One region of the Kribbella sp. NPDC050820 genome, then DNA from elsewhere that is predicted to be linked to it. Evidence: predicted binding sites of a transcription regulator. Region 1 holds the regulator's gene; each other region holds the start of a gene.

Region 1 (4,430 bases):
AGAACACGTCCTCGACCGTCAGCTCGAACGCGCCCGGCGGCACCCTGTCCTGCGGCCGCGCCCCCGCGACGGTCTTCACTGGCGGCTCACGCTTCCAGAACTTCCAGCCCATACACCGACCCTAGCGATCGGGAAGCCCCATCCAGGGGACGGAATCGCACTTGAAGGCCGGTCGGGCGGCGCTTAGTGTCACGGTGGCGATTCCGCAATTTTTCCGAACCTGGAACCGAAACTTTCGAAGGGCGGACGGCGTGACGACACGACGTGCACTGGTGGTCCGGGGCGGGTGGGAAGGACACTCCCCGGTCGAGGCGACCGACCTGTTCATTCCCCATCTGCGCGAGAACGGGTACGAGGTGACCGTCTCCGACACGACCGAGAGCTACCTCGACCTGGACGGCACCGACCTGGTCCTGCAGTGCGTCACGATGAGCCAGATCGAGCCCGAGCACTTCAAGGGCCTGGACGCGGCGATCCGCAAGGGCACCGGGTTCGCCGGCTGGCACGGCGGGATCTGCGACTCGTTCCGGAACAACGCCGACTACAGCTTCATCACCGGCGGCCAGTTCATCTCGCACCCGCACGGGTTCACCGACTACCGGGTCGAGATCGTCGCCGAGCACCCGATCGTCGAGGGCATCACGCACTTCGACGTGAACACCGAGCAGTACTACGTGCACTACGACCCGACGAACACCGTGCTGGCCACCACCACGTTCAGCTCGCACCCGGACTTCCCGTGGATCGAGGGCGCCGTGATGCCGGCCGTCTGGACCAGGACCTGGGGTGCGGGCAAGATCTTCGTCTGCACCGTCGGCCACAAGTTGGACGACCTCGAGGTACCCGAGGTCCGGACGATCATCGAGCGGGGGCTGCTGTGGGCGAGCAAGTGACACGAGTCGGCATCGTCGGCACCGGAGTCATCTCCGGCACGTACCTGGACCACCTGGGCAAGCTGCCCGGCGTCGAGGTGGTGGCAGTGGCCGACCTCGACGTCAGCCGCGCCCAGGCGATCGCCGACAAGAACCAGGGCATCCGCGCCCTCTCGTCCGGCGACCTGTACGCCGCGGACGACATCGACATCGTGCTCAACCTCACCATCCCGGCCGCGCACGCGGCGGTGCACCAGGCCGCGATGGAAGCCGGCAAGCACGTGTACGGCGAGAAGCCGCTGGCCGTGGACCGCGCCGAGGCCGAGCCGCTGCTGAAGTACGCCGCCGCCAACAACCTGCGCGTCGGCTGCGCCCCCGACACCGTGCTCGGCACCGGCACCCAGACCGCCCGTGCCGCGATCGACCGGGGCGACATCGGCGTACCGACTGCTGCGACTGCGTCCTTCGTCACGCCCGGCCACGAGCTGTGGCACCCGGCGCCGGAGTTCTACTACCAGCCCGGCGGCGGTCCGGTGCTCGACATGGGCCCGTACTACGTGACCAGCCTGGTCACCCTGCTCGGTCCGGTACGGCGAGTGGTCGCACGCGCCGGCCAGTCGCAGCAGGAGCGGAAGATCCACACCGGTCCGCGAGCCGGCACGACCTTCCCAGTCCAGGTGCCGACGCACGTGACCGGCGTACTGGAGCACGAGTCGGGCGCACTGACCACGCTGCTGATGTCGTTCGACGTGTGGGCCGCGCGGTCGCCGCGGATCGAGGTGCACGGGACCGAGGGCAGCCTGTCGGTGCCGGACCCGAACGGCTTCGACGGCACGGTCGAGATCGCCACCGTCACGAACCGTGACTGGAGCGAGCTCCGCGTCGCCGGTGGGTACGCCGGCGCCGGCCGTGGGGTCGGGGTCGCGGACATGGCCCGGGCGATCCGCACCGGCGAGCCGCACCGCGCCGACGGCGCACTGGCCTACCACGTGCTCGACGTCCTCGAGTCGGTGCTCGAGGCGGCCGCCCAGGACCAGCCTGTGGATGTCGCGAGTACGGTCGAGCGTCCGACCGCCGTACCGTTGGGGGCATCTCCCGAAGTCGCCTGAGACCCGCCCCACGCCGCTGGCCGGCACTGGCGGCCACTACGGCTCGGTAGACTGGCACTCGAATGTTCTGAGTGCCAGGGGTCGACGCTGAGAGAGGGTGGTGCGCGTGCTGGACGAACGCAAGCTGGATGTCCTCCGCGCCATCGTCGAGGACTACGTGGCGACCCACGAGCCGGTCGGCTCGAAGACGCTGGTGGACCGGCACAACCTCGGAGTGTCGCCGGCCACCGTGCGTAACGACATGGCTGCGCTGGAGGAGGAGGGGTACATCACCCAGCCGCACACCAGCGCCGGCCGGATCCCGACCGACGCGGGGTACCGGCTGTTCGTGGACAAGCTGAGCACGGTCAAGACGCTGTCCGTGGCGGAGAAGAAGGCGATCACCTCCTTCCTGGCCGGTGCGATCGACCTGGACGACGTCGTCCGCCGGACCGTCCGGCTGCTCGCCCAGATCACCCGCCAGGTCGCGATCGTGCAGTATCCGTCACTCAACCGGTCGAGCGTCCGGCACATCGAGGTCGTCACGATGACCCCGCGCCGGCTGCTGCTGGTGCTGATCACCAGCACCGGCCGGGTCGAGCAACGGATCGTCGAGCACCCGAACGACGTCGACGAGCAGCTGATCGCGGATCTGCGGTCCCGGCTCAACACGGTCCTCGCCGGTCAGCGGCTGACGGAGGCGACCACGTCGCTGGCCGCCGTACCCGAGTTGTTCGCCCCGTCCGACCGGCCGCTGGTCGCGTCGATCGTCACCACGCTGCTGGAGGCGTTCACCGACGAGGTCGTCGAGCAGCGGATCGCGGTCGGCGGCGCCGCCAACCTGACCCGGTACGGCGACGACTTCGAGCGCAACGTGAAGCCGGTGCTGGAGGCGCTGGAGGAGCACGTCATCCTGCTCAAGCTGCTCGGTGAGGCGACCAACCCGCAGACCCTGACGGTCCGCATCGGGCACGAGAACCCGTTCGAGGAACTGGCCACCACCTCGGTGGTCGCGACCGCGTACGGGTCCAAGTCGGAGGCGCTGGCCACGCTCGGCATCGTCGGCCCGACCCATATGGACTATCCGAGCACGATGGGCGCAGTCCGGGCCGTCGCGCGCTACGTCAGCCAGATCCTGGCCGACTCCTAACGAACCACAACCCCTGGCTTGGAGTATGAGCACCGATTACTACGCCGTCCTGGGTGTCAGCCGCGACGCGACACCGGACGAGATCAAGAAGGCGTACCGCAAGCTGGCCCGCCAGTACCACCCGGACGTGAACGACTCCGAGGACGCGCACCACAAGTTCCAGGAGATCGGCCGCGCGTTCCAGGTGCTGAGCGACCCGCAGAAGCGGCAGATGCACGATCTCGGCGGTGACCCGTTCGCGGCCGCCGGCGCGGGCGCCGGGCCGGGCGGGTTCGGCCAGGCCTTCACGTTCACCGACATCATGGACGCCTTCTTCGGCCAGACCGGCGGGGCGACCCGCGGACCGCGGCCGCGGGCCCGGCGCGGCCAGGACGCGCTGATCCCGCTGCGGATCGACCTGGGCGAGGCCGCGTTCGGCACCACCCGGGAGCTCAAGGTCGACACCGCGGTGCTGTGTCCGACCTGCTCGGGCTCCGGCGCGGCAGCCGGCTCCGAGCCGGTCACCTGCGACATCTGCCACGGCCGCGGCGAGGTCACTCACACCCAGCGGTCGTTCCTCGGCGAGGTCCGGACCATGCGGCCGTGCCCGAACTGCCGCGGCTTCGGCACGATCATCCCGAACCCGTGCGTCGAGTGCTCCGGCGACGGCCGGGTCCGGTCCCGCCGTACCGTCACCGTGAAGATCCCCGGTGGCGTCGACACCGGCACCCGGGTGCAGCTGTCCGGCCAGGGCGAGGTCGGCCCCGGCGGCGGCCCGGCCGGCGACCTGTACGTCGAGATCGAGGTCGAGCCGCACGACATCTTCACCCGCAACGGCGACGACCTGCACTGCACGGTCACGCTGCCGATGACGGCTGCCGCGCTCGGCACCACGATCGACCTGCCGACGCTGGAGGGCGAGACCACCCCGCTGGAGATCCGCCCGGGCACCCAGTCCGGTACGGCGATGACGCTGACGGCCCGCGGTGTCCCGCGGCTGCGGCACGCCGGCCGTGGCGACCTGATCGTGCAGATCGTGGTCGAGACCCCGAGCAAGCTCGACGACGCGCAGGCCGACCTGCTTCGCCAGCTGGCCGGGATCCGCGGCGAGGAGCGTCCCCAGGGCCAGGTCCAAGCCACCCACAAGAGCGTCTTCGGCCGCCTCCGCGACGCCTTCGGCGCGCACTAGGAGATGGGCGTCGCGGTCTTCTTCTGCGCGGACCTGTCCGGCGCCGAGCTCACCCTGGATGGTGCAGAAGGTCGGCACGCTGCAGTGGTACGGCGGATCGCGCCGGGGGAGCGGATCCGGCTGACCGATGGGCGAGGGGCTTGGGCCGAAGG
Region 2 (4,430 bases), on a different contig from region 1:
CAGCTCGTACGGACCGCGGTTGAACAGCTTGTCCACCGCCCCGATGCCGGACTTGCCGAGCGTCTGGTTGGTCAGCGTGAGCTTGTGCAGCTGACCCCACTTCCAGTTGGCCGGGTCGCGCGCCATCTTCTGGGTGATCTCCTGCCGCGCGTCGATCATCGCCTCGCGCAGGATGTCGTCCCGGCTCTCGTGCTGCCCGGTCCGCAGGTCGTCCCACCAGCCGCTGTTCGGCTGCGACAGCAGCGTGCGGATCACCTCGAACCAGCGCGATCCGCCGTCCGGCCAGGTGCCCTCGGGCAGCTGGTCGTGGAAGGTCAGCGCGAGCAGGTTGCGCCAGACCACGTTGAAGTACGCCGCCGCCGCGGAGTCGGCCGGCTGGGTGAAGTCCCAGTTCCGCAGCGTGTCCTGGCCCTGGCGCTCGAACTCGTCGTCGATGCCGATCTGGAGCAGGTACGGCACCAGCATCTCGGCGGCCCGGTTCTTGGTGTCGAGCTGGATCGACGCCATCGCGTTCGCGTCCAGCTTCCCGGCGGTCTTGATCCGGTCCACGATCTGCTGCGACCGGTACCCGTAGTCCCAGTCGTTGGTCAGGTAGTAGGTGTACGTCCGCGGCACTACCGCCTGGTTCGCGGTCACGATGATCCCGTCCGCGGGATCGAACTCCGTGGGTAACGCCTCGAACGGGACGTACCCGGTCCAGTGATACTTCGGATCCCAGCCCGGCACCGGCCAGTCGCCGCGCCCGGTCTTGCGGATCGGGATCAGGCCGGGCGCCTGGTAGCCGATGTGTCCTTCGGTGTCGGCGTACACGAGGTTCTGCGACGGCACCTGGAACAGCTGCGCCGCGGATCGGAACTGGGTCCAGTTCTGCGCCCGGTTCATCGCGAACAGCGCGTCCGCGGTGCGACCTGGGTTCAGCGCGGTCCACTGGATCGCGACGCCGTACGGCGTGGCGTACTTGCCCTGTTTCGCGGCCAGGTCACCGGTCTCGCGCTGGTCGTCGCCGACGTCGGAGATGAGTGGACCGTGCCGGGTCTCGCGGACCGTGATCTTGACCGGTTCGTCCTGGCCGGCGACCTTGAACGTCTCCTCGCGGGTCGCCATCGCCCGCCACTTGTTGTTGTAGAGGACGTTGTCGCCGTCGATGCGCTCGAGGTAGAGGTCGGTGACGTCCGGGTCCAGGTTGGTGAATCCCCAGGAGATCGCGTTGTTGTGGCCGATCACCACCCCGGGCAACCCGGAGAAGCTGAAGCCGGAGACGTCGTACGGGCAGGCCTTGCCGACGTTGTTGCAGTGCAGGCCGACCTGGGTCCAGATGCCCGGCATGGTCGCGCCGAGGTGCGGGTCGTTGGCCAGCAGCGGCTTGCCGGTGGTGGTGTGGTCGCCGGAGACGACCCACGAGTTCGAGCCGATGCCGTCACCGCGGCCGAGCAACTGCGGGAGGCCCTTGGCGACCTTGTCGACGGAGTCCAGCGACTTCAGCAGGTCCTTCGTCAGCATCCCGCGCCGGGCCTCGGAGGCGATCGGCGCGCTGCTGAACTTGCCGTCCCGGACCGAGCCGGAGGCCATGATCGGCTCGTTCCGGTCGTACGGGTACGGCGGGTAGAGGCTCTCGATGTTGCGCGAGGGGAACGACGCGAGCAGCTTCGTCCGGGTGATCTCCTCGTCCATGTTGCCGCCGAGATCCCACGCCATCGCCTTCAGCCAGGCCAGCGAGTCGGCCGCGGTCCACGGCTCCGGGCGGTAGTTCTCTGGTCCGTTGGGCTGAACCGACAGGACGGCGTACTCGAGGCTGAGGCCGGAGCCGCTGTGGGTGTCCAGGTACGCGTTCACGCCGCGGGCGTAGTCGTCCAGGTACTGCCGGGTGGACGGGGTCAGCAGGCCGAGCTCCTTCTCCGCGACCCGGCGCCAGCCGAGGGTGCGGACGAACTTGTCGGTCTCCAGCGCGTCCTTCCCGAACAGCTCCGACAGCCGGCCGGAGGTGACGTGCCGGCGGAAGTCCATCTCGAAGAACCGGTCCTGCGCAGCCACGTAACCCTGCGCGGCGAACAGGTCACTCGGGGTGTCGGCGTAGATTTGTGGAATGCCGTTGGCGTCCCGGACCACCTCCACGTCGCCCTCGAGGCCGGTCAGCTCGATCGATCCGTCGTACGTGGGGAACGAGTGGCGGACGACGAAAACGACGGTACCGGCGATCACCAACAGGACGGTGGCGAGGGCGATTCCGCTCATGATGACGACTCGTAGCAGGCGACGCACGGACCAACCGTAGAGAATCCGGCCCCGCGCCCCAAATGGGGTGCCGCACAACTTTGCGTTGCTCTGCGTCCGGTGGACATCCACGCAGAGTTGAGGTAACACGCGCCCGACTTGGAATACTTCGGGGTCCTGGCGCATTATTAGCAGTCGAGTAGTAGGAGTGCCAACGGCCTGAAGGGAACGAACCGTGCCGACGTACCAGTACCAGTGCACCGACTGTGGTGAGGCGCTCGAGGTGCGGCAGAGCTTCACGGACGACGCGCTGACCGTCTGCCCCGCCTGCCAGGGCACCCTGCGCAAGGTCTTCAACGCCGTCGGCGTCGTCTTCAAGGGCTCCGGCTTCTACCGCACCGACAGCCGCAACTCCGGCAAGGGCACCGTCGCAGCCAAGTCCGACTCCAAGTCCGACACCCCCTCGACGACCACCTCCTCCACCTCGGACTCCTCAAAGCCGTCCCCCAGCACCACCTCCTCCTCGACCACCAACACCAGCGCCGCCTGAGCTCAGCCGCCTGTGGATAACTGACAGGTGGGGTGCGGGGAAACTCGTACTTTCTCTGGCATGAGAAAGCCCTTCGCACTTCGTGAACTGTTGCGTGCTGTCAGGTGGCACCGCCGGCTCCTGGCCGGTGTGGCCGCCGCGGCAGCTGTGTACTTCGGCCTCGTCGCCCTCTCCCCACCACCCCCGCCGACCATCGCCGTGCTGGCGGCAGCGCGCGACCTGGTCGGCGGAGCTGTGCCCACCGGCGCCGACCTCCGCACGCTCGACCTCCCACCCGAGGCCGTGCCCGACGGCGTCCTCAAACCCGGCGCCGACCTGACCGCCCGCGTGCTCACCAGCCCGGTCAGATCCGGCGAACCACTCACCGACGCCCGCTTCCTGGCCCCGGCCGCCGTCCCCAAGGGCGAGCTCGCCTACCCGTTCCGCATCGACGACGCCGACATCAGCGCCCTGCTCCGCGTCGGCGACCACATCAATCTGTACGCCGCCACCAGCACCCCAACCGACTCCGCAAACCTCCTAGCCCGAGCCGTCCGCGTGGTCGCCCTCCCAACCCCGCGTACGACGACCACCGGCGCGCTGATCGTGGTCGCGACCACCCCCGAAACCGCGACCCGCCTGGCCCAAGCCACCACCAACTCCAAACTCACCGTCGCCCTCACCCCGGACACCAGCTGACGGTCACTTACCGGACACAACTGGACACGATCCGTGGTGTTGCGGTGCGCTCGCTCGCATGGGCAGGGCAGTGGCCCTACGTTGACCGGGAACATCACCCGCTCAGTGGAGGAATACCCACATGCTCAAGGGCTTCAAGGAATTCATCATGCGCGGCAACGTCGTCGACCTCGCGGTCGCGGTCGTCATCGGCGCCGCGTTCGGCCAGGTCGTGACCGCGATCGTGGACAACCTGATCAACCCGCTCATCGCGGCGATCTTCGGCAAGCCCGACATCAGCGGCGTGCTGACCTTCACGATCAACAACGCGAAGTTCTCGATCGGTGCGGTCCTGCAGGAGATACTCAACTTCCTGTTCGTCGCCGCCGCCATCTACTTCGTGATCGTGATGCCGCTGAACAAGCTCGCCGAGCGCCGCGCCCGCGGGATCGAGCCCGAGCCCGACCCGCTGACCACCGACCAGCAGCTCCTCACCGAGATCCGCGACCAGCTCGCCCGCCGGCCCTGACGGCGCCGGGAGCGGGTGGGCGCCCAAACCTCAGCCTCTGAGCTCGCCAACCGCCCACCACTCCCCACCCCCCACTTCCCAGCTCCCCACTCCCCAGCTCCCCACTCCCCAGCTCCCCACTCCCCAGCTCCCCACTCCCCAGCTCCCCACTCCCCAGCTCCCTGCTCCCACTCCCTGCTCCCTGCTCCCTGCTCCCTGCTCCCTGCAGGTCAACGTTTTCCACGGCCTCCTCGGGAGCGAGCCAGACCGCCCAGGAGACCCATTCCGTCAAACAGGCAATGCGATTCGAGCAGATCAGTACCGCGCACGATGCGGCCTAGCGGTGTCCTTCGTGGCACAATTTCGGTGAGCGCTTTCTGAAGGGCGGAGCCGGTGGCCAGACTGTCGTCAGGGGATCGCCCCACAGTGAAGGACGTCGCGGCGATCGCCGGCGTCTCGGCCACGACGGTCTCCCGGGTGCTCGCCGGCAACTACCCGGTCGCC
Region 3 (4,430 bases), on a different contig from region 1:
CCCTCGAGGAAGGTGAACAGCGCCTGTTTCGCGACGGTGGCCTCGGTTCCGTCGAGGAGCTCGACGCCGTGCGCGGTGGAGCCGGTGACCACGACCAGCTTCTTGTCCTTGGCGGGTACGGCGGCGAAATCCTTGCGCACTTCGGCGACTGGCAGGCGGTCCCCGTCGCCGGCCAGGTACAGCGACGGAACCCGGAGCTTCGCGGCCAGCGGCGTGGTCGGCAGCCGGTGCTCCACGTCGTACCAGGATGCGCAGCTCAACACCGCGACGCCGGAGACCGCCGGGGTGATCATGGAGCCGCCAATCATGGATATGCAGCCGCCGATCGAGCCGCCGGCCAGCACGACCTTGGTCGCGCCGGCGGCCCGGACCTGGTCCACGACGGCCTGCAGCTCCTTGACCCGATCCAAGCCGGTGAGGGTGCCGTACTCCCAGAGTGCGACCCGGTAGCCACGGGCGACCAGCTCGGTCGCGACACCGGACCAGTCGCACGGCGAACCGCCCCACTCGTAGGACAACACGACGGCCCGACTGGCGTCACCCAGCTGCACGCCGCTGACCGTGGCGCCGCCGGCAACCGGCGCGGTGAACGCCTTCGCGTCCGAGGACGGGCATGCGGCCATCATCCCGACCGGGGCGGACGTCGTCGGCGAGCTCGGTGGCGGCGCGGCTGGATCGGACCCGGACCCGGACCCGCATCCGGCCAGGCCGAACGCGACGACGACGAAGAGGACCGCCGACCGACCGGCGTTCAGCATGGCCACCTCCAAGGGCGTCCCGGCAGATTATCCAGGCCACCCTGCTGTGGGGCTGGGAGCGACTCGGCGGCAGGAGAAGGCAATCGCGTCGCGGTCGATGCGGGTGATGATCAGGGTTGCCGAGCCGGAACCCTTCGGCGCGAGCTTCCTCCGCAGCTGGGCGGGGTCGAGGTCAACGCCGCGCTTCTTGATCTCGAGCGTGCCGATGTCATGGCTGCGGACCCAGGAACGCAGCGCCTTCTCCTTGTAGGGCAGCTCTTCCAGAACCTCGTACGCCGACGCGAGTGCAGTCGACACCAGGGCGTCGGCGGTGACGTAGGCGATCCGGGGGTCCAGCAACCAGCCGTCTACTGCGGCGGCCACTGCAGTCACCAGGCCGGCACGCACCACAGCGCCGTCGGGTTCGTAGATGTACTGACCCACTGGACCGCTGTCGGCTTCGGGGGCGTCGGTGACGGTCGCGCCGCTGGGTAGAAGCGTTGCCCGACGAGTGATGCCGGCGTACAGATGACCGGACCACAGTGCTGCCTCCTTCACTTCGCCGGCGTCGCTGACCCACTCGGCCTCCACACCATCCGGTACGGCGTCATGCGGGATGCCGGGCGCGACCTTCACGCAGGCCGTGCGGTTGAGGAGCCCCGTGACGAAGGACCACGGTGGCGAGTAGGCGTTGTGGTCGAACACGCGCCGCCCGTCCGCCCGCCGCGCCGGGTCCGCGAACACCACGTCGTACGGCGCGAGGTCGATGGACTCGGCGTCTCCGACGATGACCTCGCCGGGCAGTCCGAGTGCTGCCAGGTTGGCGCGGGCGGCGTCGGCGGTGGCTGGGTCGCGCTCGACTCCGGTGACCCGTAGGCCCGCGCGTGCGGCGCTTATGAGGTCGCCGCCGATGCCGCAGCCCAGATCGACCACGCTGCTGCCGGGCATTGTCGCTGCGATGCGCTGCGCCCTGTGCGCGCCGACAGTACTGCGGGTCGCCTGCTCCAGGCCGTCTGGCGTGAAGTACATCCTGGCCGCGTCGCTGTCGAACTTGGAGACCGCCCGGTGGCGTAGCGCGGCCTGTGTGACTGCGGCACTCACGAGCGTGGCGTCGTACTGCCGGCGGAGCTTCTCGACGAGCTGGAGCTCGCGGCCCGGCTGGAAGTTCGTGCACGCCTCGGCCAGCAGTTCGGCGCCGGCGCCGTCCAGCAAGGCAGTGACTGTCACCCCGTCACTTTAGAGGGGGCTCGAGCAGCCCTTGCTCCAGCTTCGGGTGGACATCGAGTAGAGGCGCCAGTTCATGGCTGAGCGGGTTTTCGGGCCGTAGATGCCGTCCGCGACCAGCTTGTGCTTGCGCTGGACCATCCGGACCACTGCGCGGGTGTTGCTGCCGTAGATGCCGTCGACGGCGAGCTTGGTGCCGTAGCAGAAGTTCAGGTTGCGCTGGAGCACGCGGATTGCGGTGTCCGGGTCGCCGAACACTGTGGAGCCGCGGTGCGGGTCGTCGCCGTACATCAGGTTGCAGTAGGTGCTGGAGGCGCCGTACACGGACGGCATCGGGATGCCCCAGGTCCGATTGACCGGCACGAGCATGGCCGACCGGCACTGCGGCAGTGCAGCAGCCGCAGCAGCGGCTCTGGTGCTGGCAGTGTCCGCGGCCGGGGCCTGCTCGGGCGGTGCGACGGCTGGTGCGTCCGCACCGGGCTCTGCAGTGGGCTGGTCCTTCGATGCGCCCGCGGCGACGGCGCCGACCGCGAGCGCGCCGGCCGCGGCCAGGACCGCGACAGTGCGGCCGGACAGTTTGGGCAGAGAGAGAAAGCTGAGGGCCATGGTCTCCTCGGGCACCCGGTCCCGGAGCGGCCGGGACGCCGTACAGACAGAACGGTCCCACGCCGACCCCGGGTTGGCCCAGCACTCGACCACATTCCGCAGCGGCTCGATCACAGTCCGCCGGTCAGAGCTGGTGCGGGTCGTGGTTTCGCCGTGGGCGTGATCCTGGCACTCGAGTTGACCGAGTGCTAAAGGCGGCCTAGATTCGGTATTGGCACTCTCCGGTGGAGGGTGCCAGCGGTCCGGCCCTTGACCCCCGCGACGGCAGGGGAGCGCGACCATCGCAGAACCACAGACAAGCGAATCGACCGTGGAGGTCAGCAAGTGTCGGTCACGATCAAGCCGCTCGAGGACCGCGTCCTCGTCGCGCCGCTCGAAGCCGAGCAGACCACGAAGTCCGGCCTGGTGATCCCGGACACCGCCAAGGAGAAGCCGCAGGAGGGCGAGATCCTCGCCGTCGGTCCGGGCCGGATCGACGACAACGGCAACCGCGTCCCGCTGGACGTCGCCGTCGGCGACAAGGTCATCTACTCCAAGTACGGCGGCACCGAGGTCAAGTACGACGGCCAGGACTACCTGATCCTGGGCGCCCGCGACATCCTCGCAGTCGTCAGCAAGTGACGACTGCTCGCTGTTCCTGACTGACACCGCCCTGGTGCCGTACCGGCGCCGGGGCGGAGTCGGTCTGGGCCCCCGGCCGGGGTGATGGGCGGGGGAGTTGGGCGCAGCGCTCGTACTGCTGTCACGAAGAGCGAATTTCAGAGAGGGACTGGATTTTTCATGCCGAAGATCCTCGAGTTCGACGAGAACGCGCGGCGCGCCCTGGAGCGCGGCGTCGACAAGCTCGCGAACACGGTGAAGGTGACGCTGGGGCCGAAGGGCCGCTACGTCGTCCTGGACAAGAAGTGGGGCGCCCCGACCATCACCAACGACGGTGTCACCGTCGCCCGTGAGGTCGAGCTGGACGACCCGTTCGAGAACCTTGGTGCGCAGCTGACCAAGGAGGTCGCCACCAAGACCAACGACATCGCCGGTGACGGCACCACCACCGCGACGGTGCTGGCGCAGGCGCTGGTGCACGAGGGCCTGCGGGCGGTCGCCGCCGGCGCCAACCCGATGGGCCTCAAGCGCGGTATCGAGGCGGCCGTCGAGGCTGTCTCGGCCAAGCTGGTCGACACCGCCCGCGCGGTGGACGACAAGGGCGACATGGCGCACGTCGCCACCATCTCCGCCCGGGACGCCGAGATCGGCGCCCTGATCGCGGACGCCTTCGACAAGGTCGGCAAGGACGGTGTGATCACCGTCGAGGAGTCGAACACCTTCGGCACCGAGCTCGAGTTCACCGAGGGCATGCAGTTCGACAAGGGCTACATCTCGCCGTACTTCATCACCGACGCCGAGGCCGGCGAGGCGGTGCTGGAGGACCCGTACATCCTGATCCACCAGGGCAAGATCTCCGCGATCGCGGACCTGCTGCCGCTGCTGGAGAAGGTCGTGCAGTCCGGCAAGTCGCTGCTGATCATCGCCGAGGACGTCGAGGCCGAGGCGCTGTCCACCCTGGTGGTCAACAAGATCCGCGGCAACTTCACCTCGGTGTCGGTCAAGGCGCCGGGCTTCGGTGACCGCCGCAAGGCGATGCTGGAGGACCTGGCCGCGCTGACCGGCGCGCAGGTGGTCGCTCCCGAGGTCGGCCTCAAGCTGGACCAGGTCGGTCTGGAGGTGCTCGGCACTGCTCGCCGGATCGTCGTCACCAAGGACAACACCACCGTCGTCGAGGGCGCCGGCGAGGCCGACGCGATCGAGGCCCGGGTCAACCAGATCAAGGCCGAGATCGAGCGCACCGACTCCGACTGGGACCGCGAG

What was found. Region 1 encodes HrcA, which represses chaperone genes, less so after heat shock. Its sites were predicted from a motif close to TTGGCACTCGNNNNNNNCGAGTGCCAA; they were not measured.
Region 2: AB0H36_RS20830 (FmdB family zinc ribbon protein) is a predicted target of HrcA. The motif match lies at 2,400-2,426, and genes of this name have one in related genera.
Region 3: groES (co-chaperone GroES) is a predicted target of HrcA. The motif match lies at 2,733-2,759, and genes of this name have one in related genera.

What each region holds. Positions count from the first base shown of each region.
Region 1 covers NZ_JBFAHB010000099.1:3,515-7,944, forward strand. The annotation lists gene AB0H36_RS43540 (EF-Tu/IF-2/RF-3 family GTPase) at 1-112, opposite strand, end outside; gene AB0H36_RS43545 (ThuA domain-containing protein) at 252-893, shown strand; gene AB0H36_RS43550 (Gfo/Idh/MocA family oxidoreductase) at 890-1,981, shown strand; gene hrcA (heat-inducible transcriptional repressor HrcA) at 2,088-3,110, shown strand; gene dnaJ (molecular chaperone DnaJ) at 3,136-4,278, shown strand; gene AB0H36_RS43565 (16S rRNA (uracil(1498)-N(3))-methyltransferase) at 4,282-4,430, shown strand, end outside.
Region 2 covers NZ_JBFAHB010000022.1:92,898-97,327, forward strand. The annotation lists gene AB0H36_RS20825 (penicillin acylase family protein) at 1-2,259, opposite strand, end outside; gene AB0H36_RS20830 (FmdB family zinc ribbon protein) at 2,447-2,761, shown strand; gene AB0H36_RS20835 (hypothetical protein) at 2,822-3,439, shown strand; gene mscL (large conductance mechanosensitive channel protein MscL) at 3,561-3,947, shown strand; gene AB0H36_RS20845 (LacI family DNA-binding transcriptional regulator) at 4,353-4,430, shown strand, end outside.
Region 3 covers NZ_JBFAHB010000042.1:31,786-36,215, forward strand. The annotation lists gene AB0H36_RS29660 (alpha/beta hydrolase) at 1-758, opposite strand, end outside; gene AB0H36_RS29665 (class I SAM-dependent methyltransferase) at 786-1,964, opposite strand; gene AB0H36_RS29670 (peptidoglycan-binding domain-containing protein) at 1,974-2,681, opposite strand; gene groES (co-chaperone GroES) at 2,892-3,188, shown strand; gene groL (chaperonin GroEL) at 3,348-4,430, shown strand, end outside.